Regions from separate parts of the Azospirillum sp. UFLA03-27 genome, predicted to be linked through region 2. Evidence: predicted binding sites of a transcription regulator. Region 2 holds the regulator's gene; each other region holds the start of a gene.
The links. Region 2 encodes PhoB, which activates phosphate uptake and scavenging genes when phosphate is short. Its sites were predicted from a motif close to TNTCATAAAACTGTCA; they were not measured.
Positions count from the first base shown of each region.

Region 1 (11,544 bases), on a different contig from region 2:
CCTTCACGGCGTTGGTCGCCATCTGACGCAGCCCAAGCGCCACGTCCTTCTCGGTCATCTTGCCGGACTTGACGAAGTCTTCCAGCATCGCGCGGCCCTTGGAGCCAATGGACGCGAAGACCTTCCCCGCCACACCGGTCAGCGACTTGGCCAGCCCGCTGAGTTCCACGCTGTCCTCACCCTTCAAGGCGGCCAAGGCCGCGGAGCCCGCGGAGGACCCGGCGTCAGAGGCCGCCTTCCAGGTCCCCTCCGCCTCGGCGGCACCCCCGGCGGGCTTCCATTTGGTGGCGGTCGCGGTGGTGCTGGCCGTGGTGGCCGAAAACAGGGCGTTGATCGACGTGGACATGGCTTCCCCCTTGCGGTCCCGCCTGGGCCGCGGGGCCTAAATCCTTAGAGACCAAAGTAATTATCGAATGTTCCCAAGTAATTTTCCCAAGAGATCCCTTAACGGACTCTTAAAAAGCTGTTCAGCGCGCCAGCACCGGCAGGACCCACGGGGCCAGCGCGATCTCCACCGGTAGACGGGCGATCACGTCGCCGTCGCCCTGCACGGGTTCCCCCACCGGCCCATCGATGACCACCCGCCGGACCGGCAGGATGCGGTAGTCGGGGAAGCGCGGCAGACGACCGGCGGTGACGCCCCACAGATAGCGCAGGGTGTTCCCCCGCCCCGCCCGCGGGAACAGGCAGACGTGCAGCCGCGGGTCGGTCAGCCGGGCGTCGGGCGCGCAGACGAAGCGCCCTCCGTAGAAATGCCCCTTGGCGACGATGACGGAGGCGACCTCCACCGGCTCCGCATCGTCCACTGCCACGCGGTAGGGGCCGCCGCCGCCCGCGGCGATCCGGGCCAGCGTTTCCATCGCGTAGGCACCCTTGCCGATCAGCCGCTTCAGCCGCATGTCCACCCGCTCGACCACGCGGGCGTCCAGGCCGGCACCGGCCATCATGGCGAAGGCGCGTCCATTCGCCACACCCAGATGCACGGGCAGCGTGCGTCCTTCCGCCAGCACCCGCGCCACGCCCTCCGCATCCAGGGGCAGGTCCAGTTCATGGGCGAGCACGTTGGCGGTGCCCAGCGGCACGATGCCCAAGGGTATTGTCGTTTCCCCGCGTCCGCGCGCGCCCAGCCCGTTGACCACTTCGTTGATGGTGCCGTCGCCACCCGCGGCGACCACCGCGTCGAAGGCGCCAGGGGCCACCGCGCGGGCCATCGCCTCCGCGTCGCCGCGCCCGCCGGTGGCCCGAAGCGTCACCGGGGCCCCGTAGCGCTGCTCCAGCAGTTCCAGCACCGCACCCAGACGGCGCGCCCGGCGGGCGCCGGCCACCGGGTTGTGGATGACCAGAAGACGACGCCGGGTCGCCGCGGCCGGCCCGGACGCCTCAGGCACCGATTCGCCCCCGTCAGCCACACCAGCCTCCAATATGACCATCCTGTGTCAGTTTTGATAAAGTCATTTTTCGCCTTTGTTACGCTGACAAGAAGTCTTATCGAAATCATCGCTTCCTACAAATGCGAACACTCGAAAACATTGTCAAGACAATGACCCACGGATATAGGGAAGACGTTTTACCGAAACCTTGCCGGAACGGCGATGGAGCGGGGCATGAACGCATCACGCGACGTCAAGCGATACCGCAGCATCTGGATCTCCGACGTCCATCTGGGCACGCGGGGATGCAAGGCGGAGTATCTTCTCGATTTCCTGAAGCACAACGAGTCCGACCACCTCTATCTCGTCGGCGACATCGTGGACGGCTGGCGGCTGCGCAAGACATGGTACTGGCCGCAGGCGCACAACGACGTGGTGCAGAAGATCCTGCGCCGGGCGCGCAAGGGCGTGCAGATCTATTACATTCCCGGCAACCACGACGAGGCCGCCCGCGATTACGTCGGCCTGCAGTTCGGCGGCGTTCAGGTGGTCGAGGAGATGATCCACGTCACCGCCGACGGGAGGCAGCTTCTGGTCACCCATGGCGACCGCTTCGACGTGGTGGTGAAGTACGCCCGCTGGCTGGCCTTCATCGGCGACAACGCCTACGTGGTCCTGCTCCAGGTCAACACGCTGTTCAACTGGGTCCGCCGCAAGCTGGGCTTCCCCTACTGGTCCCTGTCCGCCTTCCTGAAACACAAGACGAAGACGGCGGTCGAGTTCATCGGCAATTACGAGGCCGCTCTCGGCGACGAGGCCCGGCGCCGCAGGGTGGACGGGGTCGTCTGCGGCCACATCCACACCGCGGAAATCCGCGACATGGAAGGAATCCTCTATTGCAACGACGGCGACTGGGTCGAGTCCTGCACCGCCTTGGTCGAGCATCCCTGCGGCCGGCTGGAGATCATCGATTGGGCGGCGGACATCCGCCGGCGCGCCGCAACGACGCTGCCCGCCCGCATCCCGGCCAAGGAGAAGCCGGAGAATGTAAAGGAGAAGGCGGCCAAGGAGTCGGTTGCGGCGTGAACATCCTGATCGTCTCCGACGCCTGGCTCCCCCAGGTCAACGGCGTGGTGCGCACCATCGGCACCGTCCGCTCGGAGTTGGAGGCCATGGGCCACCGGGTCGAGGTGATCGGCCCCGACCGCTTCCGCACCGTGCCCATGCCCACCTACCCGGAAATCCGGCTGGCGCTGGGCGCGGGGCGGCGGCTGAACGCGATGATCGACGCGCTGCGCCCCGACTGCATCCACATCGCCACCGAAGGGCCGCTGGGCTTCGCCGCCCGGCGCTACTGCCTGCACCGCGGCCGGCCCTTCACCACCGCCTACCACACCCGCTTTCCCGAATATGTGCGCGACCGGGCGCCGGTGCCGCTGGCGCTCAGCTACGCGGTGGTGCGCCGCTTCCACAGGCCGTCCTCGGCGGTGATGGTGGCGACGCCATCCATCGAAAGCGACCTCGCCGCCCGCGGCTTCACCAACATCCGGCGCTGGACGCGCGGCGTGGACACCGACCTGTTCCGCCCCCGCGCCAAGGAGTTCCTGGCGCTGCCCCGTCCCATCGCCCTCTATGTCGGGCGCGTGGCGGTGGAGAAGAACCTGGAGGAGTTCCTGAAGCTCGACCTGCCGGGCAGCAAGCTGGTGGTCGGCGACGGCCCGGCCCGCGCGGAGCTTCAGCAGAAATACCCGGACGTCCATTGGGCCGGCGCCCGCCATGGCGAGGAATTGGCCCAGCATTACGCTGCGGCGGACGTCTTCGTCTTCCCGTCGCGCACCGACACCTTCGGTCTGGTGCTGCTGGAGGCGCTGGCCTCGGGCGTGCCGGTGGCCGCCTACCCGGTGCCCGGCCCGCTGGACGTGGTTGACGGTTCCGCTGTCGGCTGCCTGGACGAGGATCTCAAGGGGGCGATCGAGCGCGCCCTGACCATCCAGCCGGAAGTGTGCCGGAACTATGCCCTGAACTTCTCCTGGCGCCGCTCCGCCGAACAGTTCCTGGCGAACCTGCGCCCATTCACCTGAGGACGACATGGAGCGGGGCCGGCACGCGGCCGGTCCCCGCCCATTCCGATCACGCGGCGCGGATGCGCTGCATGAACAGGTCCACGCTCTCGCGCAGGCGGTCGGATTCGCGGTGCAGGTTGCCGGCGGACCCCAGCACCTCCTCGGCCAGGCTGCCGGTCTCCGACGCGCCGCTGGTCACCGCCCCGATGGTGTCGGTCACGCTGCGGGTTCCGCGTGCGGCCTCCTGCACGTTGCGGACGATCTCCTGGGTGGCGGCGGTCTGCTGCTCCACCGCGGCGGAGACGGTGATGACGATGTCGTTGATGCTGCCGATGGTGGCGCCGATCCCGCTCAGCGCCTCGGCGGAGCCACGCGCGACCTCCTGGATGCTGGCGATCTGGATGGAGATGTCCTCGGTCGCCTTGGCCGTCTGGTTGGCGAGGTTCTTGACCTCCTGCGCGACCACCGCGAAGCCTTTGCCGGCCTCCCCGGCGCGGGCGGCCTCGATGGTCGCGTTCAGCGCCAGCAGATTGGTCTGCCCGGCGATGCTGTTGATGAGCTGAAGCACCGCGCCGATCCTCTGCGCGGCGTCGACCAGCCCGTTCACCGTGGCGTTGGTCCGCTCCGCCTCGGCCACCGCGCCGCGGGCAACCTGCGACGACTGGGCGACCTGCCGGCTGATCTCGGCGATGGAGCTGGTGAGCTGTTCGGACGCGGCGGCGACCGTCTGCACGTTGGCCGACGCCTGCTCGGCGGCGGCGGCGACAGCGAGCGACTGGCGGTTGGTGGCGGCGGCGATCTGCGCCATGCGCTGGGCGTTGCCCTTCATCTCGTCCGACGCGGCCACCGTGTTGTCGGCGATGCCGCGGACGCTGCCTTCCATGCTGTCGGCGAGTTGGTTCAGGATGGCGCGCTTGCTCTCCTGCTCGGCCGCCGTGTAGGTCTCCAGCAGCACCTCGAGGTCGAGCCAGGCGACGCGGCCCAGCGTGTCGCGCAGGGCTGCCCGCTCCGCCGCCTTTCTCGATCCGAACAGCGATCCGCGCCCGTCCGCCGCGTCGAGACCCAGTTCGCGCACAATGCCGTTGGACACGGTGTGATGGCAGATGGCGACCGCATAGCCCGGCACGCCGTGGTCGTAGAAGGCTTTGGCCAGACGATGGGCGGATTCCAGGAAGCCCGGCCCGAGATCGCCCGAGACCACGCGGCTCCAATGGGCGACACGCGCGGCGTGGACGTCGGGCAGGGTCAGGGCGTCGCGGATTTCCGGCCAAGCCGCGAAGGCGCTGTGCCACTGCTCCAGCAGCGCAGGCAGACGGTGCTGCGCGAAATCCCGGTTGGCGCGCAGACGCGCGATGTCCGCTTCGGTGATGTTGAAGGCCCGGAGCCGGTTTTCCTGGCCGTCACGTTCCTGTACGCCCGCCATGATATTATCATCCCGAAATGTTGGAGGCTGGCGCATTGCCCGCCTTCCTTGAAGTTGCCAACGTTTCTACGCCGTCAGGATAGCATCGGATTGCTTCAAAATTATCATAATGGGTCGCAAAATCGTCATACCCTGGTATGCCGACAGCCCCCATCCGGCCATCAGCCTTCCGGTGGGCGCCAGCGCAAAGCCTTACCTCTGCCACAGCCCCCCGTGCTAAAGTGGTGGGGACCGTGGCCGGGAAATCTGGCCGCGCTGGTTTTGTCGGATGGCGTTTCGACCCGCATGCTTCAGTCACTCTACCGCGGCCTGACGACCCTCGCCGGGCCGGCGGTTCGTCTGTATCTCGACCGGCGTCTGGCCGCCGGCAAGGAGGACTCCGCCCGCCGGGGGGAGCGGTTCGGCACGGCCGCGCGTCCACGCCCTCCTGGGCGGCTCGCCTGGATTCACGCGGCCAGCGTGGGCGAAGCCAACTCGGTCCTTGTCCTCATCGACCGCCTGCTCGACGAAACGCCGGACCTGACGGTCCTGATGACCACCGGCACGGTCACCTCGGCGGAGCTGATGGCCCGCCGCCTGCCGGAGCGCGCCTTTCACCAGTATGTGCCGGTGGACCTGCCGACGGCGGTGGACCGCTTCCTCGACCATTGGCGCCCCGATCTGGTGCTGTGGACGGAATCGGAGATCTGGCCCAACCTGCTCGGCGCCGTTCGGGCGCGCGGCATTCCGGCGGCGCTGGTCAACGCGCGCATGTCAGAGCGCTCCTTCAACCGCTGGCGCTGCGCGTCGGGCCTGATCACGCCGTTGCTTTCGACCTTCCAGATCACGCTGGCCCAGTCGGAGGGGGACGCCGACCGCCTGCGCCGGCTGGGCGCACGGGGCGTCGTCAGCGTCGGCAACCTGAAATTCTCCGCCGAGCCGCCCCCCGCCGATCCCGCGGCTCTGGCGGCGTTGCGCGCGGCCTGCGCCGGGCGCCCCGTCTGGCTGCTCGCCAGCACCCACCCCGGCGAGGACGAGTTGGCCGCCGCGGTGCATGAGGCGCTGGCCCCGCGCCTGCCTGGCCTGCTGACCCTTCTGATTCCGCGTCACGCCCACCGCGGCGCCGACATCGCGGCTCTGCTGCGCGGGCGCGGCCTGACCGTCTCGCGCCGCGGCGAAGGCGCCCTGCCCGCCGCCGCGGACGCCGTGCACATCGCCGACACGATGGGGGAGATGGGGCTGTTCTACCGGCTGGCCCCGGTGGTCTGCATGGGCGGTTCCTTCGTGCCCCACGGCGGCCAGAACCCGGTGGAACCCGCCCTGCTCGGCAGCGCCGTCCTCTACGGCCCGCACATGTGGAACTTCACGGAGATCACCCGCCAGCTCGAAGCCGCCGGCGGCGCCCTTCCGGTGGCCGGGGCGGAGTCCCTCCCCGACGCGGTCGGGCGCCTGCTGAGCGAGGAGGCCGCCCGCACCCGCGTCGTCGCCGGCGCGACCGCGGTGACCGAGGGCAACCGGCGGATCGTCGACCGCGCGCTCGCGGCGCTCGCTCCCGTCCTCGGCACCGGACGCGTCCGGCCCGCGGCATGAGGACTCCCGGCTTCTGGTACGGGTCCGGCGGAGCCGCCGGGGCGGCTCTCGGCTGGGCGCTCGCCCCGCTGGGCGCGCTCTACGGGCTGGCCGGACGGCTGCGCATGGCGGCGGGTCCGCCGGAGCGGGCCGCAGCCCCGGTCCTCTGCGTCGGCAATCTGGTGGCGGGCGGCGCCGGCAAGACGCCGGTTTGCATCGCCGTGGCCGAAGCCCTGCGCGCCCGCGGCATCGCCCCCGCCTTCCTCACGCGCGGTCATGGCGGGCGCGAGCGTGGCCCGCTGACCGTCGATCTCGGCATCCACGATTCGGCCGCGGTGGGCGACGAGGCGCTGCTGCTGGCCGCCCATGGCCCCTGCTGGGTGGCGCGCGACCGCGCCGCCGGGGCACGGGCGGCCATCGCCGCGGGCGCCTCCGTCCTGGTGATGGACGACGGTTTCCAGAATCCCGGCCTCGCCAAGGATTTGTCGCTGATCGTGGTGGACGGGGCGGTGGGTTTCGGCAACGGCCATCTCATCCCCGCCGGCCCCCTGCGCGAACCGGTGGCCCGCGGGCTGGCCCGCGCCGGGGCCGTCGTGGTGCTGGGCGACGACCGCGCCGGGGTGGAGCGCCGGGTGGCCGGCGCCCTGCCGGTCCTGCACGCCCGGCTGGAGCCGGTCGAGGAGGCCCGTGCCCTGGCCGGACGGACGGTCCTGGCCTTCGCCGGCATCGGGCGTCCGGCAAAGTTCTTCGCGACGCTGGAAGCTCTGGGCGCCCGGGTGGTGGAGCGTGTCGCCTTCGCCGACCACCATCCCTACCGCCCCGAGGAGGTGATGGCCCTGATCGACCGCGCCAACGCGCTGGGTGCCCTGCCGGTCACCACCGTGAAGGACGCCGTCCGCCTGCCGGAGTCCCTGCGCGCCCTGGTCCGGGCGGTGCCGGTGCGCGCCGTCTGGCGGGACCCCGCCGCCCTCGACCGCTTGCTCGCCCCTCTTCTGACCGGGCTTCCGACTGGAGTTCCCAATGGCTAAGCCGCGCGGCCCCCTGGTGTCCTGGCTGACCCGCCGGGTCGGCTACCCGCTGGAGGCCGTTCTCGTCCACGGCTTCTGCGGCCTGTTCCGCGCCCTGCCGCTCGACCGCGCCTCGGCGCTCGGCGGCTGGATCGGACGGACCGTCGGCCCGCGCCTTCGCAGCACCCGCACCGCCCGCCGCAACCTGGAGCGCGCCTTCCCCGAGAAATCCCCCGCGGAGATCGACGCGATCATCCTCGGCATGTGGGACAATCTGGGCCGCGTCATCGCCGAGTACCCGCATCTGGACGCCATCGGCGCGTACGGCCCCGGCGGCCGGACCGAAGTGGTCGGCGGCGAGCACATCGACGCCCTGCGCGAGGACGGCAAGGCCGGCATCCTGGTGTCCGGCCATTTCGCCAACTGGGAAGTGAAGCCCGTCTGCTCCCGCAAGATGGGATTGGAACTGGCTGTGGTCTACCGCGCCCCCAACAACCCCTATGTCGGCCGGCTGCTGACCGAACTGCGGGGGGCCGCCGGCGGCACGCACATTCCGAAAGGGCCGGAGGGCGCGCGCGCGCTGATCCGGGTCCTGACCAAGGGCGGGCATGTCGGCATGCTGATCGACCAGAAGATGAACGACGGCATGCCCGTCCCCTTCTTCGGGCGCGACGCCATGACAGCCCCGGCGGCGGCGCAGCTCGCCCTGCGGCTTGGCATTCCGTTGGTGCCGGCGCGGACGGAACGGCTGGACGGCGCGCGTTTCCGCATCACCGTCCTGCCGCCGGTCGAGCCTCCCGACACCGGTGACCGCAACGCTGATGTGCGGATTTTGATGGAGCGCCTGAACGGCCTGTTGGAGCAATGGATTCGCGAGCGCCCCGCCGAATGGCTCTGGCTGCACCGGCGCTGGCCCGACTGACGGAGAAAGTCCCATGGCCCTGCCGCTCGACCCGCATCTGCTTCAACTCTACCTCGTCGCGGCGCTGGTCCTGACGCTGGCGCCGGGACCGGATTCGCTGCTGGTCCTGTCACGCAGCGTGATGGACGGGCGCAACGCCGGGGTGGTCGCCACCGCCGGCATCACGTTGGGCAACCTGATCCACGCGCTGCTCGCCGCCGCCGGCATCTCGGCGCTGGTCGCCGCCTCGCCGGCCCTGTTCGACGTGCTGCGCTACGCCGGCGGCGCCTATCTGGGCTGGATCGGCGGGCGGGCGCTGTGGAGCGCCCTGCGGACCGGCTTCGGCCGGCGCGGCGGCACGGAGGAGGCGACGGTCAAGCCCGAGTCGGCCCCGGCGCACCGCGTCTTCCTCCAGGCGCTGCTGACCAACCTGCTGAATCCGAAGGTCATCCTGTTCTATCTCGCCTTCGTGCCGCAATTCGTCGCACCGGCGCTCGGCCACGTCGCGCTGCAGATCTTCCTGCTCGGCGCGATCCTCGGCGTCATCGGCGGCCTCTACCTGCTGGGCGTCGCCGCCCTCAGCGCCGGTGCCGCGCGCCGCGCCCTGTCGAGCGCGCGGGTGCGGGCGGTTCTGGACGGTGTCGCGGGGGTGCTGTTCCTGGGTTTCGCGCTGCGCCTGCTGCTGACCGACCGGCGCATCGCCTGACGGCAAATCCGTCAGGCGGGAAAAGACGTTGCGGAGTCAGTGGACGAGCGTGGCCGGGGGTGTCATAGTGCCGCCCGCGTTTAACCGGCCAGCCCGTCCGGCCGAATGGCTTACCGACCGCGAGCGACGATGAGCGAGAAAATCTCCCTGATCACCTGGATGGCGAACATCCACATCCGGTTTGTCACCTGGCGCCGGGGCAACAAGGTCGGCACCGACCGCTTCGGCAACACCTATTACCGTTGCCCCAGCGCCATCGCCGGCGTGAAGGAACGCCGCTGGGTGATCTATGCCGGGGAACCGGATGCCTCCAAGGTGCCGCCGGAATGGCATTCCTGGCTGCACCACACCACCAAGGAGCCGCTGCCGGAAGGCAACAGCGCCTTCCACAAGCCGTGGCAGAAGGAGCATCTGCCGAACCTGTCCGGCTCGCTCCAGGCCTACCGGCCGCCCGGGCACCAGTATGCGGGCGGGCAGCGCGTGCGCGCCACCGGCGATTACGAACCCTGGACTCCGGGCTGAGACGCCTGCGCGGTCCTTTAGGAATCCCTCATGCGCCGCAATGTGATTGAAACCGTGCTCGGCGGGGTCGTCCTCGCCGTGGCCGGCTTTTTTCTGGCTTTCGCCTACACCAGCGCCGATTTGCGCAAGGTGAACGGCTACGCCCTCACCGCCAACTTCACCAGCATCTCTGGCCTGCAGAGCGGGGCGGACGTGCGGATCAGCGGCGTGAAGGTGGGGTCGGTCACCGAACTGACGCTCGACCCGAAGAGCTATCAGGCGGTCGTCCACATGTCGATCCACCCGGACATCAAGCTGCCCAAGGACACCGCGGCGGTCATCGCCTCGGAGAGCCTGCTGGGCGGCAAGTTCCTGTCGCTGGAGCCGGGTGGCGAAGAGGACATGCTCAAGCCGGAGGGCCGCGTCGAGTACACGCAGAGCACCCCCGGCATCGAGCAGCTCCTGGGCCAGGTCATCTTCTCGCTGCAGAACATGAGCAAGCCCGGCCAGGAGGGCGGCGAGCCGCCCAAGCTGTAAACGCCGCGCAATGACACGACGAACGAAGGGGCCTCGCGGCCCCTTTTTTCGTTTGGCGCATCCACTTTTTCCCACCCCCTTCGGAACAGCCGCGGCCACGCTGCCGTTTCCTTGCCCAGACTCAACACGGCACACTCATCAAAGGAGATCAGCGATGAAAGCCCGTTTCCTGGTTCTCGGCCTCGCCCTGCTCGCTGCCGCCTGCGGCGTGAACACCGAGGAGAAGGCCGCCAGCGGCGCTCTGGGCGGGGCTGCGGCGGGTGCCGTGATCGGCGGGCCGGTCGGCGCGGTGGTCGGTGGCGCCGCGGGCGCCGCGGGCGGCACCGCCACCCAGAAGGTTGAGGAAAAGGAGGGCACCGCCGGTCCGTCCACCACCAACGCCCCCTATGGCGGCACCCGTCCCAGCGGCAGCATCACCCAGTAAAGCGGGCCCAACAGAGCTGGCATGGAGTAGACGGGGAGACGCTTCCGGGCTAGAAGGCTGTCGGGTTTCGGCCCACGCCGTTCGACATCACGGAAGCGATCCCCAGTGACGACGATCCAAGTGACGACGACTCCGAGAAGCCTCGCCGGCCCGATCGGTGGCAAACGCGTTCGCGGCGCGGCCCTGGCGGCCGCGCTGCTCTGCCTTCCGGTCCTGGGCCTGACCGGCCCGGCCAGCGCCGCTCCGGTGCCGGAAGAGATGGTCAGCCGCCCCGCCGCCAAGCTGCAGGGGCTCGACAAGATCACCGCCCGCACCTCCACCTTCACCATCGCGGTCGGCGAGACCAAGGCGCTCGGCAGCCTGCGCATCACCCTGCGCGCTTGCAAGGAGAACCCGCCGATTGAGCCGCCGGAGACTGCGGCCTTCCTCGAAGTGATCGAAAGCAAGCCCGGTGAGCAGGCGGAGCCGGTGTTCAGCGGCTGGATGTTCGCCTCCAGCCCCGCCCTGTCGGCGATGGAGCACCCGATCTACGACGTCTGGGTCCTGTCCTGCGAGGGCGACTGAGTCCGGCCCAGCGCCCCGCCCTCAGCCCTCCGGGCCGAACAACGCCGTGATGGCCGCGTCCTGGTCGACGCCGCCGAAGTCCGTCGGCACAGCCAGGGCGGCCGCCAGCCGGCGGCGGTACTCGGCGCGCGGGATCTCCATGGCGCCGAACTGGCTCAGATGCTCGGTCACGAATTGCGCGTCCAGCAACGTGTAACCTGCCGCCCGCAGCCGGGCGACCAGATGCACCAGCGCCACCTTGCTGGCGTCGGTGACGCGGCTGAACATGCTTTCCCCGAAGAAGGCGCCGCCCAGCGCGACGCCGTAGAGGCCGCCGACGAGTTGGCCGCCGCTCCAGCATTCCACGCTGTGGGCGCAGCCGCGCTCGTGCAGTTCGGTGTAGAGCCGCAGGATGTCGCCGTTGATCCAAGTCTTCGGACGGTCCGGCGTCGGCTCCGCGCAGGCTTCGATCACCGCGCGGAAGGCCGTGTCGAAGCGCAGCGCGAACGGGCCGCGCCGCA
Region 1 is NZ_JAUQTX010000064.1:494-12,037, forward strand. Features, by position in the region: gene Q4I23_RS12195 (hypothetical protein) at 1-346, opposite strand, end outside; gene Q4I23_RS12200 (diacylglycerol/lipid kinase family protein) at 468-1,409, opposite strand; gene Q4I23_RS12205 (UDP-2,3-diacylglucosamine diphosphatase) at 1,605-2,456, shown strand; gene Q4I23_RS12210 (glycosyltransferase family 4 protein) at 2,453-3,451, shown strand; gene Q4I23_RS12215 (methyl-accepting chemotaxis protein) at 3,501-4,856, opposite strand; gene Q4I23_RS12220 (3-deoxy-D-manno-octulosonic acid transferase) at 5,142-6,425, shown strand; gene lpxK (tetraacyldisaccharide 4'-kinase) at 6,422-7,432, shown strand; gene Q4I23_RS12230 (lipid A biosynthesis lauroyl acyltransferase) at 7,425-8,333, shown strand; gene Q4I23_RS12235 (LysE family translocator) at 8,347-9,018, shown strand; gene Q4I23_RS12240 (NADH:ubiquinone oxidoreductase subunit NDUFA12) at 9,148-9,540, shown strand; gene mlaD (outer membrane lipid asymmetry maintenance protein MlaD) at 9,571-10,056, shown strand; gene Q4I23_RS12250 (YMGG-like glycine zipper-containing protein) at 10,211-10,480, shown strand; gene Q4I23_RS12255 (DUF2155 domain-containing protein) at 10,586-11,044, shown strand; gene aat (leucyl/phenylalanyl-tRNA--protein transferase) at 11,066-11,544, opposite strand, start outside.
Region 1: a site for PhoB is predicted at 1,435-1,450, ahead of Q4I23_RS12200 (diacylglycerol/lipid kinase family protein). Genes of this name have one in related genera too.

Region 2 (11,544 bases):
TTGAATTCAAATGGAAAATACGGAAAAAGACAGTCGGATTGCACTGGTTATCAGCAAATCCTTAAAAATGCACTCTACGCGATGACGGGCCGCGGACGAAAGACCTGGAATGCGGGCGCGCAAGGAAATATCCCATCCATGGTTTCACATTTCGGTCATGGATGTGCATTTCACACCGGATTCGCTGTGAGGATCAGCGAAGGACGCTTGTACCGGGCGCCGTGATGGAATATCTGAATTCTACAAAATCCATAGCAAGGAGCGGCGGACGCCCGTGGCCGAAACATCCGTGCTGTCCGGCAAGCGCATCCTGCTCGTCATCGCGGGCGGCATCGCGGCCTACAAAAGCCTGGAGCTGATCCGCCGCCTGAAGGAGCGGGGCGTGCGCGTGCGCGCGGTCCTGACCCGTGCGGGGGCGCAGTTCGTCACGCCTCTGTCCGTGCAGGCGCTGACCGAGGACACCGTCTATCAGGATCTGTGGTCCCTGACCGACGAATCGGAGATGGGGCACATCCAGCTGTCGCGCGACGCCGATCTGCTGGTCGTCGCCCCGGCCACCGCCAACCTGCTGGCCCGCATGGCCGCCGGCATGGCCGACGATCTGGCCGCCACTGTCCTGCTGGCCACCGACAAGCCGGTGCTCGTCGCCCCGGCGATGAACGTCCGCATGTGGGAGCATCCGGCGACCCGGGACAATCTGGTGCTTCTGGAGAAGCGCGGCGTGCGCCGGATCGGCCCGAACAAGGGCGAGATGGCCTGCGGCGAGTACGGGTTCGGGCGCATGGCCGAGCCGATGGAGATCGTCCAGGCCATCACCACCCATTTCGAGGAGCTGGACGCGCCCAAGCCGCTGGCCGGCAAGCGCGCCCTGGTCACCAGCGGCCCGACGGTCGAGCCCATCGACCCGGTGCGCTACATCGCCAACCGCTCCTCCGGCAAACAGGGCCACGCCATCGCCGAGGCGCTGCGGCGGCTGGGCGCCGACGTGACGCTGGTCACCGGCCCGACCCGCCTGCCCGACCCGCCCGGCTGCACCGTGCGCCCCATCGAGACGGCACGGGAGATGCTGGCGGCCTGCGAGGCGGCCCTGCCCGCGGACATCGCGGTCTGCGCCGCCGCCGTCGCCGACTGGCGCGTGGCCGGCGTGTCGGACCGCAAGCTGAAGAAGGACGGCGGCGGCCCGCCGAGCCTGACCCTGACCGAGAATCCCGACATCCTGGCGACCCTGTCCCAGCCGGGGCCGCGCCGTCCGGCGTTGGTCGTCGGCTTCGCCGCGGAGACCGGCAACGTGGTGGACTACGCGACCGCCAAACGCGCGCGCAAGGGCTGCGACTGGATCGTCGCAAACGACGTGTCGCCGGGCACCACCACCTTCGGCGGGGCCGACAACACCGTCCATCTGATCCGCGACGACGGCGCCGAGGACTGGCCCACCATGGGCAAGGACGCCGTGGCCGCCCGCCTGGCCGAGGCCATCGCTCGGCATTTCACTCCGCCCTCTACCCCCGCCCCCCAGGAGACCATTCCGTGAGCGCAACGGCATCCGCCATTCCTGTTCCCATCGTCCGGCTCGCCCACGCCGCAGGGCTGGACCTGCCGGCCTACGCGACCGAACACGCGGCGGGCATGGACCTGCTGGCCGCGCTGGCGGAGCCGGTCGTCCTGGAACCGGGCCGCCGCGCGCTGATCCCCACGGGCGTCGCCTTCGCCCTGCCCGACGGCTACGAGGCGCAGGTCCGGCCGCGCTCCGGCCTGGCGCTGAAGCACGGGGTCACGGTGCTGAACAGCCCCGGCACCATCGACGCCGACTACCGCGGCGAGGTCGGGGTGATCCTGATCAACCACGGCGACCAACCCTTCACGGTGGAGCGCGGGCAGCGCATCGCCCAGCTCGTGATCACCCGCTATGAGCGCGCCGCCTGGGCCGAGTCGGCCGCGCTGCCCGACAGCGCCCGCGGCACCGGGGGCTTCGGCTCCACCGGCCAGTTCGTCCCGCCCTCCCCTGCGCAGGAGTCGCGCTGATGCTCCGCATTTCCAAGAAGCTGATGTTCGCGATCGAGGCGGTTCTGGACATCGCCTACAATGCCGGCACCGAACCCGTGCAGTCCGGCGAGATCACCCGCCGCCAGGGCATTCCCAAGCGCTATCTGGAGCAGGTGCTCCAGCAGCTCGTCCGCGACGGCGTCCTGGCCGGCGTGCGCGGGCCGCGCGGCGGCTACCGGCTGGCCCGCGAGCGCCGGCGGATCACGCTGGGCGAGATCGTGAAGGTCGTCCGCTCCATGGAGACCGCGACCGACCCCATCGAGGAACCGGCCGGCTCCATCCTGGGGCACAAGGTGGTGCGCCCGCTGTGGAACGAGCTTCAGGAGGAATGCATGAAGAAGCTCGACGACATCACCATCGAGGATCTCTGCCTGCGCGCCCGCACCGCCGGCGTCGAGAGCGAGACCGAAGACCGCATCGATTTTACGATTTGATCCCACCCGGAAAACGGTTAAATTCTACATATGCTGTAGAAAGTGGGAAAATACCACATACCGGAGGAGTGAAAAATGCCGGGTTCCGAGTTTCGCGGTAAGATCTACGACAGCATTCTCGACACCGTCGGCGCCACGCCGCTGGTGCGCGTCAATCGGCTGGCCGAGGACGCCGGGGCCAAGGCCCAGATCGTCGGCAAGCTGGAGTTCTTCAACCCACTGGCCAGCGTAAAGGACCGCATCGGCTTCGCGATGATCGACGCGGCGGAGCGCGCCGGCACCATCGAAGCGGGCCGCACCACTCTGGTCGAGCCGACGTCGGGCAACACCGGCATCGCGCTGGCCTTCGTCGCCGCCGCCAAGGGCTACCGGCTAATCCTGACCATGCCGGAAAGCATGTCGGTCGAGCGCCGCAAGATGCTGAAGCTGCTGGGCGCCGAGCTGGTCCTGACGCCGGCGGCGGAGGGCATGAAGGGCGCCATCCGCCGGGCCGACGAGATCGTCGCCACCGATCCGAACGCCTATATGCTCCAGCAGTTCAAGAACGCCGCCAACCCGGAGATCCACCGCAACACCACGGCGGAGGAGATCTGGAAGGACACCGACGGCAAGGCCGACTTCCTGATTTCCGGCGTCGGCACCGGCGGCACGCTGACCGGCGTGTCGGAGGTCCTGAAGGCCCGCAAGCCCGGTTTCCGCACCATCGCGGTGGAGCCGGAGGACAGCCCCGTCCTGTCCGGCGGCATGCCCGGCCCGCACAAGATCCAGGGCATCGGCGCCGGCTTCGTGCCGGACGTCCTGAAGAAGGACCTGATCGACGAGGTCGTGCGCATCTCCAACCAGCGCGCCTTCGAGACGGCCCGCAAGGTGGCGAAGCTGGAAGGCATCCCGGTCGGCATCTCCTCGGGTGCCGCGCTGGCCGCGGCGCTGGAGATCGGCTCCCGTCCGGAGAACGAGGGCAAGCTGATCGTCGTGATCCTGCCATCCTTCGCCGAGCGCTATCTCTCCACCGCCCTGTTTGAAGGGCTGGAGTAACCCGGCGCCCCTCTCCCACATCCACCTGCGGCTGTGGGAGAGGGATCTCCGGTACATGTTCCTGCGCAACCGGACGGCGAATATTGCGCCGCCGCGCATCCTGCTGTAGAGTGGGCTCCGTCCGGTCTTTGTGCCTGCCCCTGGCATCAGGCGGCGCTTTGACAAAAAGATTGGATTTTAGTAATCTAACTTGTCTGCGCCGGGAGTTTCGGCCGGCGCGGCTCCGCCTTTTCAGGCGACGGCCCGGCTTGCGCCACGGGCGCCCGACGATGCGGAGCTGACGGCACAGGACCAGCGGGGGAGGCCACCATGGGCGTCGCGATTCCGAATGCCTCGACGATGAACTGGTTCCAGTTCCGCGGCATCACCAACGAATTGGACTCCAACCTCGCATCCACCGACTACCGCCAGTTCACGGTGTCGAAGGCCGGCGAATTCAATTTCCGAATCGCCGACATCAACACCAACATCAAGATCGTCGACCAGAACAACAAGGTCGTCGCCGAGGCCAAGGCGAAGAACGAGGCGGCGGAGGCCAGCGCGAAGCTCGGCCCCGGCACCTACACGGCGGTCATCTCCCAGGCCGTCCGCGGCGTGAATGAACGCGAATACACGCTGGACATCACCGAACGCCAGAACATCATGATGGTGGGGACCGGCGCCCAGATGAAGGGCATCGCCCGCGCCGTCGTCGGCAAGGATCCAGGTGTCCAGAAGCACACGCTGACCGTCGCGCAGGGCGGCGAGTTCGTCGGCAACATGTCCCTTCCCTTGACGCGCTGGGCCCTCATGAGCAAGGAGGGCAAGGTCGTGGCCTCCGGCGACACGATGGACCCGGCCAAGTCGGGTGAGGACATGCTGAAGAAGCCCAGCTTCAAGATCGACCCCGGCCAGTACGAGTTGGTGATCGTCCCGCCGAAGAACGTGATCGGCGAAATCCCCTATCAGCTGAACTTCGTCCAGAAGGTCGCCAAGTCGCCCGAATCGACCGAGGAACGCCCGTTCGACAAGATCATGCGGGAGCGCGAGGCCCGGCTGAAGCAGTGGGCGGCGGAGGACGCGAACAAGTCGTCCAGCACGTCGAAGACCACCCCCTACAAGATGAGCCTGCTCGCCTGACGCCGCCCGCCGCAGGAGCCCGAGCGAGGGGGCTTGCGCGGCATGGGGCGTTCCGCGCTATTCTGCGGATCATGGATTTCACCGACACCCAGCTTCACCGCTATTCCCGCCACATCATCCTGCCGGAGGTCGGCGGCATCGGGCAGGAGGCGCTGTTGCGCGCCCGCGTCCTGGTCGTCGGGGCCGGCGGGCTGGGCGCACCGTTGCTGCTCTACCTCGCCGCGGCGGGGGTGGGGACCATCGGCGTCATCGACGACGACACGGTGGACCTGTCCAACCTGCAACGGCAGGTGATCCACGACGAGTCGTCGCTCGGCGTTCCGAAGGTGGAGAGCGCCGCCGCCCGCATCCGCGCGCTCAATCCCGACGTGGCGGTGGAGGTGCACAAGACGCGCCTGACGAAGGACAACGCGCTGGACCTGATCGGCCGCTACGACATCGTGGCCGATGGGTCCGACAATTTCGCCACGCGCTTCCTGCTGAACGACGCCTGCTACTTCGCGAAGAAGACGCTGGTGTCGGCGGCGATCCTGCGCTTCGACGGGCAGGTGTCCACCTTCAAGGCGCATCTCGGCGATCCGCACCCCTGCTACCGCTGCCTGTTCCCGGAACCGCCGCCGCGCGGGCTGGTGCCGTCCTGCTCCGAGGGCGGCGTGCTGGGAGCGCTGGCCGGCTTCGTCGGTTCGCTCCAGACGACCGAGGTGCTGAAGGAGATCATGGGCATCGGCGAGGGCCTGTCGGGCAGCCTGATGATGCTGGACACGCTGCACGCCTCCTTCCAGCGCATCACCGTGCGCCGCGACCCGGACTGCCCCTTGTGCGGCCCCCACCCGACCATCCACGACCTGTCCGCCCACTGAGCGGCGATTGGGAGAACCCTTTAGTCATGGAAGGTCCTGAGTCCCTGTCCATCGTCCTGTTCGCGGGCGGCTTCGACCGGGTTCACTACGCCCTGGTGATGGCCAGCGCGGCGGCGGCGACCAACCGCAAGGTCACGCTGTTCTTCACCGGCCGCGCCCTGAACACGCTGCTGGCCGAGGGTGCGGACGGCGTGCCGGGCTGGCACCGGCTGGACCCCGCCGACGACGGCAGCCGCCCGGCGGAGCGCGACGCCGCCTTCACCGCCAACGGACTGGCCGGCTTCGAGGAGTTGCTGGAGGCCTGCGTGATGCTGAAGGTCACGGTCATGGCCTGCGAAATGGGGCTGCGCGCGCTCGGCCTGCCTGCCGGTGTGCCGTTGCGCCCCGACGTGCCGGTGAAGACCGGCGGCGTCGTCACCTTCCTGAACGACGCGCCGAAGACCGGCGCGATCCTGTTCGTGTGAGCGCGATGACCGACGACCACAGCCTGGTGATCGAACAGGCGAACCGCTTCGAGGCGATCGCCGCGGAGGGCTTCGAGGGCCGCCCCTACCGGGACGCGCTGGTCCATCTGGCGCAGCATGTGACGGCGCATCCCAATCTCGCACCGCGGGTGGCGCACGCCCTGCGCATGATGATCGGCTTCATCGAGGACAGCGACCCGGCGAAGCGCTTCGGCCCGAAGGTGGCGATTTTGCGGGAGGCGGTGGAGCTGCTGGAGGGGTGAGGGCAGCTCTTCGGATTCCCGGCGAACAACAAAATTCACACGGATTGCACGGATTTAAGCACGGATGACACGGATTTTTCTTGGACTTGCTTCGTGCAAGCTGATCGATCCGACACGAGCTGCGCACGAGTATAAAAATCCGTGAAATCCGTGAAATCCGTGAAAACACTATTGCCCCCCAAAACTCCTGCCGCTCACACGGACTTGCTGTCCAGCGCGTAGCCCGCCGAGCGGACGGTGCGGATCAGGTCCATCTCCGTCTCCTCGTTCATCGCCTTGCGCAGGCGGCGGATGTGAACGTCGACGGTGCGCGGCTCGACATAGACGTCGTGGCCCCACACCACGTCGAGAAGCTGCTCGCGCGAGAAGACGCGGCCGGGATGCTGCATGAAATGGCGCAGCAGGCGGAACTCGGTCGGCCCCAGATGCACGTCGCGACCGTTCCGGCGCACCCTGTGGGCGGCCAGATCCATGGTCACGTCGGCGAACTGCAGCGTCTCGTCCGTCATGCCGGGGGCCGAGCGGCGCAGAACGGCGCGCATGCGGGCGACCAGCTCGGTCGGGGAGAAGGGCTTTGTGATGTAGTCGTCGGCGCCGGAGTTCAGGCCGCGCACGCGGTCCGCCTCCTCGCCACGGGCGGTCAGCATGATGATCGGGATATCGCGCATCTTGCTGTTGCGGCGCATCTGGCGGCAAACCTCCAGCCCCGACATCAGCGGCAGCATCCAGTCGAGCAGGACGATGTTCGGCGTCTGCTCCCCGGCCAGCAGAAGAGCTTCCTCGCCGTCGGTGGCGGCGTTCACGCGGAAGCCTTCCTTCTCCAGATTGTACTTCAGCAGCGTCACGATGTCGGCTTCGTCCTCGACGATGAGAACGAGCGGCTTCAGCGCCGAATTCATGCTTGTCCCGCTCCCACTGCGCGTCTCGCCGTCACGCGGCATGTCCCGCTCCATCGTTATCCGGACCACCGTCCCGCGGCAATCCCCGTTCCACCGCCTCCGTGGCCGCATCCATGACCGAACCACCCGGCTCGACCACGGCGAAGCTGCTGCCGTCGTTCTTCGGGCGCGCCGCGCGCAGCGTCGTCCCGACCACCAGATAATGGATGGTCTCGGCGATGTTGGTGGCGTGGTCGCCGATCCGCTCCAGGTTCTTCGCCATGAACAGCAGGTGCGTGCAGGGCGTGATGTTGCGCGGGTCCTCCATCATGTAGGTCAGGACCTCGCGGAACAGGCTGGTGTAGAGGTCGTCCAGCTCCTCGTCGCGCTCCCAGGCGGCGATGGCGCGCTGGACGTCGCGCTCGATATAGGCGTCCAGCACGTCCTTCATGATCGACTCGACCAGCCGCCCCATGCGCGGGATGGCCGCCGCCGGGCGCACCACCGGCACCTGGGCCAGCGCCAGCGAGCGCTTGGCGATGTTGGAGGCGTAGTCGCCGATCCGCTCCAGATCCGACGCGATCTTCAGCGCCGACACGATCTCGCGCAGGTCCTGGGCCAGCGGCTGGCGCAGGGCGAGCAGCCGCACGGCCTCGGCGTCGATATCGCGCTCGTAGGCGTCGATGCGCTGGTCGGCCTGCATGACCTGGGCGGCCAGCGCGACGTCGCGGCGGGCCACCGCCTTCACGGCGGCGTCCACCTGCGCTTCGGCGACGCCGCCCATCTGGGTGATCAGGTTGGACAGGCGCTCAAGTTCGTGCGCGAAGGAACGCACGATGTGTTCGTTGCTCATGCTTCACGTCCTTCGCTGAGGGAGGAGTGGCGGCGCTGTTGGGGATCAGAGGCCGGGGATCAGCCGTAGCGGCCGGTGATGTAGCCCTGGGTGCGCTCGTCCCGCGGGTTGGTGAAGATTTCCTCGGTATCGTCGCACTCCACCATGTCGCCCAGATGGAAGAAGGCGGTCTTCTGGGAGACGCGGGCCGCCTGCTGCATGTTGTGGGTGACGATGACGATCGTGTAGTTCTCGCGCAGCTCGTCGATCAACTCCTCGATGTGGGCCGTCGCGATGGGGTCGAGCGCCGAGCAGGGCTCGTCCATCAGGATCACCTCGGGGCTGACGGCGATGGCGCGGGCGATGCACAGGCGCTGCTGCTGGCCGCCCGACAGGCCGGTGCCCGGCTCGCGCAGGCGATCCTTCACCTCGTTCCACAGGCCGGCGCGCTTCAGCGAGGTCTGGACGATCTCGTCCATCTCGTCGCGGTGGCTGGCGATGCCGTGGATGCGCGGGCCGTAGGCGATGTTGTCGTAGATCGACTTCGGGAACGGGTTCGGCTTCTGGAAGACCATGCCGACGCGGGCGCGGAGTTGCACGGCGTCGATCGACTTGCCGTAGACATCCTCGCCGTCGAGCGCGATCAGCCCCTCGACGCGGCAGTTCTCGATGGTGTCGTTCATGCGGTTCAGGCAGCGCAGGAACGTCGACTTGCCGCAGCCGGACGGGCCGATCAGCGCCATCACGCGGTTTTCCTGGATCTCCAGGTTGATGCCCTTGAGCGCCTGTTTGGCCCCGTAGAACACCTTGACGTCGCGGGCGACCATCTTGGTGCCGTGAATGCCGGCGGCAGGACGCGAAGGCATGGCCGTGGCCGGGATGTGGGTCTGGACGCTCATGGGGTTACCAACGCCTCTCGAATTTCTTGCGCAGGAAGACGGCCAAGCCGTTCATCAGGATGAGGAAGGCGAGCAGGATCAGGATCGCCGCGGAGGTGCGCTCCGTGAAGGCCCGCTCGGGGCTGTCCGCCCACATGTAGATCTGCACCGGGATGGCCGTGGCGCTGTCGGTCAGGCCGCCGGGGATGTCCACGATGAAGGCCACCATGCCGATCATCAGCAGCGGCGCCGTCTCGCCCAGCGCGCGGGCCATGCCGATGATGGTGCCGGTCAGGATGCCCGGCAGGGCCAGCGGCAGGACATGGTGCGTCACCGTCTGCAGCGGCGAGGCGCCGACGCCCAGCGCCGCCTCGCGGATCGACGGCGGCACCGCCTTCAGCGCGACGCGCGAGGCGATGATGATGACCGGCAGGGTCATCAGCGCCATCACCAGGCCGCCGACCAGCGGGGCGGAGCGCGGCAGCCCGAAGAAGCCGAGGAACACCGCCAGACCGAGCAGGCCGAAGATGATCGAGGGCACCGCGGCGAGGTTGTTGATGTTCACCTCGATCAGGTCGGTCCAGCGGTTCTTCGGCGCGAACTCCTCCAGATAGACCGCGGCGGCGATGCCGATCGGCACCGACAGCAGCATGGTCACCACCAGCGTCAGGGCGGAGCCGACGACGGCCCCCAGGATGCCCGCCTGTTCCGGTTCGCGGCTGTCGCCAGCGGTGAACAGGGTGGTGTTGAAGGTGCTGCGGATCGACCCGTTGGCGACCAGCGCGTCGATGGCCCCGATCTTGACGTCGTTCAGCCGGCGCTCGCTCTCCGGCACGTCGCGCCGGATGAAGCCCTTCATGAACTGGTCGATCTCGTCGTCGGCGCGGACCCAGACCGTCTGCGTGGTGCCGACGATGGAGGGGTTGGCGTTGACCATCGCCTCCAGCTCGTACGGCGCGCCGGAGGACAGCAGGTCGTTCAGCGAGCGGCGGGTGGCGCGGTCGGTGGCCGCGGGGACCTGGGCGTAGAGCGCCTGCCGGACGATGGCGGTGTAGTTCCGCTCCTCGACCTGCTGCTTGTCCAGGGTCACCTCAAGCCGGATCTGCGCCTGCCAGAAGGCGGTGTAGCCCTTGCTGACGATGGAGCCGAGCAGAACCACCAGCATCAGAGACGCAATCCCGACGGCGAGCATCCCGGCGATCCGGAACCGGCGCTCCGCGGCGTAGCGGCGGCGCAGGCGGGCGGAGAACTCCTCGCTCTGGTAGCGCGACTTGGTGACGGCGACCGACATGGCCCGCGTATCCTGTTCCACGAGGTCAGTCATATTTCTCTCGATACTTCTGGACCACCCGGAGGGCGACCATGTTGAGGGTGAGGGTCACGACGAACAGGACGAGGCCCAGCCCGAAGGCCGACAGCGTCTTGGGGCTGTCGAACTCCTGGTCGCCGACCAGCAGCGTGGCGATCTGCGTCGTCACCGTGGTCACGGCGTCCAGCGGGTTGGCGGTCAGGTTGGCGGTCAGGCCGGCGGCCATGGTGACGATCATCGTCTCGCCGATGGCGCGGCTGACCGCCAGCATGACGGCGGCGACGATGCCCGGCAGGGCGGCGGGCAGCACGACCAGACGGATCGTCTCCGACTTGGTGGCGCCCAGCCCGTAGGAGCCGTCGCGCAAGCTCTGCGGCACCGCGTTGATGACGTCGTCCGACAGCGAGCTGACGAAGGGGATGATCATCACGCCCATCACGAAGCCGGCGGCCAGCGCCGATTCGGAGCTGACGCTCAGCCCCAGGCTGTTGCCCACGTCGCGGACGAAGGGCGCCATGGTCAGGGCGGCAAAGAAGCCGTAGACCACGGTCGGGATGCCGGCCAGCACCTCCAGGATCGGCTTCAGCCAGGTGCGCAGGCCCGGGCTGGCGTATTCCGACATGAAGATGGCCGCCATCAGCCCGACCGGAACCGCCACCGCCATGGCGATGCCGGTGATCAGCAGCGTACCGGCGAACAGCGGGATCGCGCCGAAGGAGCCGCTGGAGCCCACCTGGTCGGCGCGCATGGCCATCTGCGGGCTCCAGTGCGTGCCGAACAGGAACTCCAGGGGATTGACCACCGCGAAGAAGCGGATCGCCTCGAACAGAAGCGACAGCACGATGCCGATGGTGGTCAGGATGGCGACCAGCGAGCAGATGACCAGCGCGATGTTGACCGCGCGCTCCACCCGGTTGCGGGCGCGCAGGTCGGGGTCGATCCGGCCGCGGGCGTAGAGCAGGCCGCCGATGGCGACGCAGCAGCCGATGACCAGCAGGCTCCAGTCGCCGAGCGCGTGCAGCCGCAGATAGCGCTCCGCCGCGGCGACGACCTCCGGATCGGGCTCGCGGCCCGTGGCGACGCCGTGGGCGAGGTTCAGGATGTCGGCGCGCAGCAGGCCGAGCGACTGGGCGTCGCCGTTGACCAGCCGGTCCGGCAGGCCGGACAGGACCATCTGCATGACCAGCCAGCCTTCGGACGCCCCCCAGAAGGCGAAGAGCAGCAGGGCCGGAAGCCCCGCCCAGAGGGCGACGTAGAAGCCGTGGTAGGACGGCACCGAATGAAGCTCGACGATGCGGCCGCCGACGGAGGCGACGGCACGCGACCGGCCCATCTGGTAACCGATCACTGTGAGCAGGGCCAGAATGATGAGCAGTACCGTGAGCTGCATGCGAAACCGCCGGAAATGGGCTGAAAACGGGCTCCTGGC
Region 2 is NZ_JAUQTX010000017.1:15,175-26,718, forward strand. Features, by position in the region: gene coaBC (bifunctional phosphopantothenoylcysteine decarboxylase/phosphopantothenate--cysteine ligase CoaBC) at 275-1,531, shown strand; gene dut (dUTP diphosphatase) at 1,528-2,022, shown strand; gene Q4I23_RS04505 (RrF2 family transcriptional regulator) at 2,022-2,477, shown strand; gene cysK (cysteine synthase A) at 2,553-3,512, shown strand; gene Q4I23_RS04515 (hypothetical protein) at 3,822-4,631, shown strand; gene Q4I23_RS04520 (HesA/MoeB/ThiF family protein) at 4,703-5,491, shown strand; gene Q4I23_RS04525 (DsrE family protein) at 5,518-5,955, shown strand; gene Q4I23_RS04530 (hypothetical protein) at 5,961-6,218, shown strand; gene phoB (phosphate regulon transcriptional regulator PhoB) at 6,413-7,117, opposite strand; gene phoU (phosphate signaling complex protein PhoU) at 7,149-7,949, opposite strand; gene pstB (phosphate ABC transporter ATP-binding protein PstB) at 8,009-8,794, opposite strand; gene pstA (phosphate ABC transporter permease PstA) at 8,832-10,130, opposite strand; gene pstC (phosphate ABC transporter permease subunit PstC) at 10,123-11,505, opposite strand.

Region 3 (5,985 bases), on a different contig from region 2:
CGCCAACGGCCTTGGCGAGCTGGGCCAGCTCCTCGATCGGGAAGATCGTCCCGGTCTCGTTGTTCGCCCACATGATCGAGACGATGGCGACGTCCGGCCCCAGCGCCGCCTTGTAGGCGTCGAGGTCGAGGTTGCCCCGGTTGTCCACGCCGATGCGGTGGACGGTGTAGCCGCGCTTCTTCTCCAGATAGTCGCACAGCGCCAGCACGGCGGGATGCTCGACCACGCTGGTGACGATGCTCTTCTTCTTCGGATATGCCTCCAGCGTGGACAGGATGGCGGTGTTGTCGCTCTCCGTGCCGCCGGAGGTGAAGACGATCTCGCTGTCATGTGCGGCGCCGAGAAGCGCCTGCACCTGCTTGCGCGCCCATTCGATCTTGCCGCCCACCGCGGCGCCGAAGCCGTGCATGGAGGAAGGGTTGCCGAACTGCTCGGTGAACAGCGGCAGCATCTCCGCCAGCACGTCCGGATCGACGCGGGTGGTGGCGTTGTTGTCCAGGTAAATGCCCTGTGCGGTCATGGCTCAGGCCCCCGCCGGCAGGAGGGAGGCCGGCTTGACGCGGACGAATTCGCCCAGCGCCTCGACCAGCTTGGCCTGCACGCCCATCATGGTGCCGGCGGACTGTGAACAGCCGGAGCAGGCGCCGGTCAGGCGGACGTAGATGTCCTTGCCGTCGATGTCCACCAGCTCCACGTCGCCGCCGTCGCGCTGGATCTGCGGGCGCAACTCCTCGATGGCGAACATGATCTTCTGCATGCGCTGCACGTTGGTCAGCTTCGCCGGAGCCGCCGGGGCCTCGGCCTTCGGGGCCAGCGGCTTGATGGCGTCCAGCCCGACCGTGCCGGGGGCGTGGGGCTTGGGCGGGGCCAGCGCGCCGGTCTTGGCGAGCACGGCCTCCAGAACCTCCTCGATCTTCTCGTGGCAGGTCTGGCAGGAGCCGCCGGCCTTGGTGTAGTGGGTGACCTCCTCCAGCGTGGTCAGGCTGTTGACGGTCACCGCGCGCTCGATCATCGCCGCGTCGATGCCGAAGCACTTGCAGACCAGCTCGCCTTCCTCGTGGTCGTCGACCCATTCCTCGCCCTTGAAGTTGGCGATGGCGGCGCGGAGCGCCTCGGCGCCCATGACCGAACAGTGCATCTTCTCCGGCGGCAGGCCGCCCAGATACTCGGCGATGTCGCGGTTGGTGACGGCCAGCGCCTCGTCCACCGTCTTGCCGATGATCATCTCCGTCAGCGCCGACGAGGACGCGATGGCCGAGCCGCAGCCGAAGGTCTGGAACTTCGCGTCCTCGATGACCTGGCTGTCGGGGTTGACCTTCATCATCAGCTTCAGGGCGTCGCCGCAGGTGATCGACCCGACCTCGCCCACGGCGTTCGCCTCATCCAGCGCGCCGGCGTTCTTCGGGTTGAAGAAGTGTTCCTTGACCTTGTCGGTGTAGTTCCACATGACGCCTTGCCTTTCCCGCGTTACCGGGCCCGATGTGATCGGGTTGGGGGAGAGAGTTCGGGGTTAGTGGGCGGTGCCGCAGCCGCCGGCCGACGGCGCGGAGGAGCAGCTGCCCCCCGGCCCCGCCGAGAAGGACTTGCCGCAGCCGCAGCTGCCCGTCGCGTTGGGGTTGTCGAACTTGAAGCCCGCGCCCTCGACCCCTTCGACGAAATCGACCACCACGCCGGTCAGGAAGGGCTGGCTGGTCGGATCGACGAAGATCGTCACCGGGCCGAAGGACAGCACAGCGTCTTCGTCGCCCGCCGTGGCCTCCAGCCCCATCTGGTACTTCATGCCGGCGCAGCCGCCGTCGGCCACCGCGATGCGCAGGCCGGCCGCGGCGCCGCCGGACTTCGCCAGCACGCGCTCCAGGGTGTTCACCGCCGCATCCGTCAGGGTCACCATGTCTGCCGCCTCCAAATGCTTCGTCGGGCATGCCGACCGTTCCTGGTCATAGGATCAGCAAACGGCATGCCAAGTTTTAAGTCATTGATTTAGAAAGATTGTCAGTTCGAAGGGCTGACGCCTTCCCGACAATTGTCGGATCGGGGCCATGTCGGGTTTGTGACATCCTGCGACGAAAGGACGCACAATTTGATTATGGGCTTTCGTGAAGCCCGCATGCGGTCCATACAGAATTGTCGGTCGGGCGCACGGTTTCGCACAACAACGGAAGGGGACGGCGTGATGGAGCGGCCGGTCGAATTGCGGATGTCCAACGGGCGGATGGCCTTCGGCGAAGTGCCCGAACACATCGACGAGAAGCTGCAGGAGGCGGTGAAGGCCCGCCCCGACGCCGCGGCCTGCGAGACCCTGCTGTGGGAGGCCCACCGGATGGGGCCGCGCGTCCTGCCGGTCTTCTACGCGCTCTACAAATTCTACTTCAACCGCAAGCGCTTCGCGGATGCGGAGCGGGTGGCGACGATCGGTCTGGACGCGGCGGCGAGCGAGGGTGGATACGCCGGCGACTGGCGGGGCCTGGGTGCGGACAGCGCGGATTGGACGAAGGAAGGGCCGCCGCGCTTCACCCTCTTCACCCTGAAGGCGCTGGCCTTCATCAGCCTGCGCAGCGGGCGGGTGGAGGAGGCGAGGGCGATCCTCGCCAAGCTGGCGGAGATCGACCCGCAGGATCAGGTGGGCTATGGCGTCATCGCCGCGCTGGTGAAAGGGCTGGACGGGGCGGCCTAAGCGTCAGGGGGAATAGGGCAATCAATAATGGGGAATTAGGCCCCGCACGTAATCGACGCTGACGGCGGATTGCGCCGATCCCGCCGCCTCGGTGATTTGGGCTGGATTGCTGCGGTTTATGCCGTGATCTTTGGGAACGTCGAACCTGTACACGGCACCGGGCTTTGCGGATGACAGGATCGGGTCGAGGGCGCGCAGCCAAGCGCGTCGATCAGGGAGCGACTCGCCGCCGGATGGACCGGCGATAAGGGGCTTGATGGCCGCGTCCTCGAGCGAGAATTCAGAATCTTTCTCCACGGTTCGGGAGGAGGGCAGGCCGGCGCGCTCCGACAGGATGGCGGCGGCGTCCTTCTCCCCGATGCCGCGCAACGCACCGTCTATGCCGTCGAGACTGACGCCCAGCGACTTCAGCTTGTAAGCGGCATCGCCTTCCTTTTTGGTATAGTTCAGACGGGAGTCGGTGAAATCCGTCCCAAAAAAGCCCGGCATGATCAAGCGGTTCATGTTGAGCCGGTCTGCGAATGGCAGAGGTCCCTGGGTGCGCGCGGCCAGGGCATCGGAGGTGGCGGCCCGGTCGCCTTCGCTCATGGCCGAGGCCAACTTGTCCATCAGGGAGGACCGTTTTGCGAGCGTGCTGCCGAGCGCGCTGCGCAGGTCGTCGGCGCTGGTGGCCTCGTTGCGCAGCAGGTCGGCGTGATCGATCTCGAACATACGATCGGTTGCGGCCACGGCGCTGCTGCGCGCTTGCTTGAGACGTTGCTTCAGCGCGTCGTGAACCTCCTCCCCGGTGATTTTTCCGCTGTCGACCAAGCCGACCAGTTGGGCGCGTTGTTTGTCCGACAGGGCTTCGAACGCGACGAGGGAGTCGCCACGCAACGACCTGCCGAGTTCGCTGAGCGATACGCTGTCCTCCACCGACATCGTGCCGCCCGTTCCAAGCGATTTGACAGGGGGAGACGGACTGGGCATGGCCAGCGGGCCGGTCAGGGGCGATGGGGCGGGCGTGATGCTGGACACAGACATGTCATGGTCTCCATGTCGAGTTGTTCAACCTTATCATGTGGCGAGGCGTGACAAATACTCCCGGCCTGTCATCCGCCTGTTGGGCGGGTGTCCCATTCGTCCCCGCCGAAAGCCCTCACAGGCACGGCATCGACGTTTTGCGCCGGTACCGCGCCTGTGAGGCATCGAGGTCGCGCGCTCACCAGATCGTCGATTGCCAGCCGTTCTCCACGGTGGTCAGCCAGTTGGACGCGTGGGAGCCGTTCACATACATGTTTTCGATTGTTCCGACGCTCCTTGCCCCGAGGTTGGTGAGCATTCCAGTGATCACCACCCCGTTGTCAAAGGTACCATCGTCGAATTCGCCAGCCTGATAGATGAACAGAGTTGAGCGGTCGCTCCCCCAGCGCAACGAGAGCGCGCCTGTAGCATTCAGAAGGCGAAGGGTGTCCGCGTTGTTAAACTCGTTGCCCGACAGATCGTTGATGACCGTAATCCCGCCGGCAGAGAAGTTATGGTAGTACTGATCATTGCCAGAACCACCATACAAAAAGTCGGCGTTGGGCGCACCGGGCAGAGCGCCGCCGCCGTACAGCGTGTCGTTTCCGGCTCCACCATAGAGCAGATCACTTCCGCTGCCCCCATCCAGATAGTCGGCGTCCTCTTCACCGTAGAGCGTGTCGTTTCCGCTGTCGCCGTACAAATCATCGAGCCCCACGCCGCCGACCAGATAGTCGTCGCCCGAGCCTCCCTCGAAGGTGTCGTTACCATACCAACCGATCAGCGTATCGTTGCCGCCTAGGCCATTGAGGTGCCAATCGCCGACATAGGGGCCGGAGGTGTGGACCTGGAAAGCATCTGAGTATTCAGAGAGCGGTATGGAGTAGGGCATAGCTTATCACCTCGTTCCTGATTATTTTTGGAACAGCTTGCCTGGGGCACCCAATCATACGTCGGTATGCCACTGCAGGATGAATGAGTGTGATGTTAAATCAATCTATCGTAAGTCACAACGGAGATGCCGCGCCCGCATCGGCTTATTTTTCGTCTTCTGATTGCGTCGAAGCCGACGCGGTGCCGGCAGAGCGATGGATAGCGCACGTCATGGGGCGGATGCCGATAGCCGTTGGTCGGCTAGAAAGAATGATTTTGCCGCATGGACCATTGGAAAGGCGCACAGGCGTGGGTTTGCTCCAGTCCGTGCGTATGCGGACCAGGCCAGATTCAGGAGTGAAACGGTGGGTGCGATCCTGACTTGGCGTGTCGATCCGGCACAACGGGATTATGGTGATCGGATCAATCCGCTGCCCCGAAGCACACGGCCTCCGCACCGCAATCGCGGCAGACCGGGGCGTTGCAGGGGATCAGCCCGTCCCGCGCACAGAGGAAGCGATAGAGGAAGGCCTTCCAGCGGGTGCCGGTGGCGTTGAGCCGGGCCAGCGAGTCGAAATGGCGCTCCATCAGCGCCGCGAGGTGGCTCGGACCGGCCAGCCCGAGGTCCCGCCACAGCTCGCCCTCGTCGAGCATGGCCCGCGCGACGATGGCGGCGAGCCATTCCTCCTCCCCGATGCCCAGCGAGCGGTGAGCGAGCAGGAGGGCGGCGATGTCGTCCGCTTCGCTCTGGAGAAGCGGCGGCAGGGGGGTGGGGGAACTGTCGGGAACCGGCAGGCCGGTCGCGAAGGCGCCAGGAAAGTAGCGGTCGAGAAGCTGGCCGAGCGCCCGGTCGTCCAATCCCAACGCGCCCGGACCCGCCGGCCAGCGGCGGGACAGGATGCAAGCGAACAGATGCGCGTCGAAGACGTTGCAGCGTCCCTGGCGGTCGGTCAGCCAACGGTACAGCCGCGTGATGTCGCCCACCCCCGGCGGGGCGGCGTGCAGGATGCCCATGGCGTCCTCCTCCGGGGGCGGGCGGCCGTCAGGCCGTCTCAGACCAGTTCGGCGGCCGTCAGGCCGCCTGGGGCAAATGGGTGATGCAGTTCTTGGAGCAGACCTTGCCGCAGCTCTCGCAGCCGATGCAGTTGCCGGCGTTCTTGACGCTCATGACCTTCTTCTCGGCCTCGTCGTCGAAGGCGTCGACGATGTCGCCGTCCTCGGTGATGCCGATCAGCTCCAGCACGTCGCGGCCGCAGACCTTGAAGCAGCGGCCGCAGCCGATGCACATCTTCTGGTCGATCTTTTCCACGAATTTCGGCGTCCAGGCGGCGCCGCCACGGGTGGTGCCGGTCACGAACTCAGCCATCGTCTGCTCCTCAATCGGGCTTGGTGTGGGGGTGTTTGGTGGGGATGTGGGCGTGGGTGTTGCCCCCACC
Region 3 is NZ_JAUQTX010000306.1:4-5,988, reverse strand. Features, by position in the region: gene nifS (cysteine desulfurase NifS) at 1-520, opposite strand, end outside; gene nifU (Fe-S cluster assembly protein NifU) at 524-1,447, opposite strand; gene Q4I23_RS28920 (HesB/IscA family protein) at 1,511-1,891, opposite strand; gene Q4I23_RS28915 (hypothetical protein) at 2,174-2,674, shown strand; gene Q4I23_RS28910 (hypothetical protein) at 2,696-3,697, opposite strand; gene Q4I23_RS28905 (calcium-binding protein) at 3,876-4,568, opposite strand; gene Q4I23_RS28900 (nitrogen fixation protein NifQ) at 4,973-5,563, opposite strand; gene fdxB (ferredoxin III, nif-specific) at 5,622-5,915, opposite strand.
Region 3: a site for PhoB is predicted at 2,041-2,056, ahead of Q4I23_RS28920 (HesB/IscA family protein). Genes of this name have one in related genera too.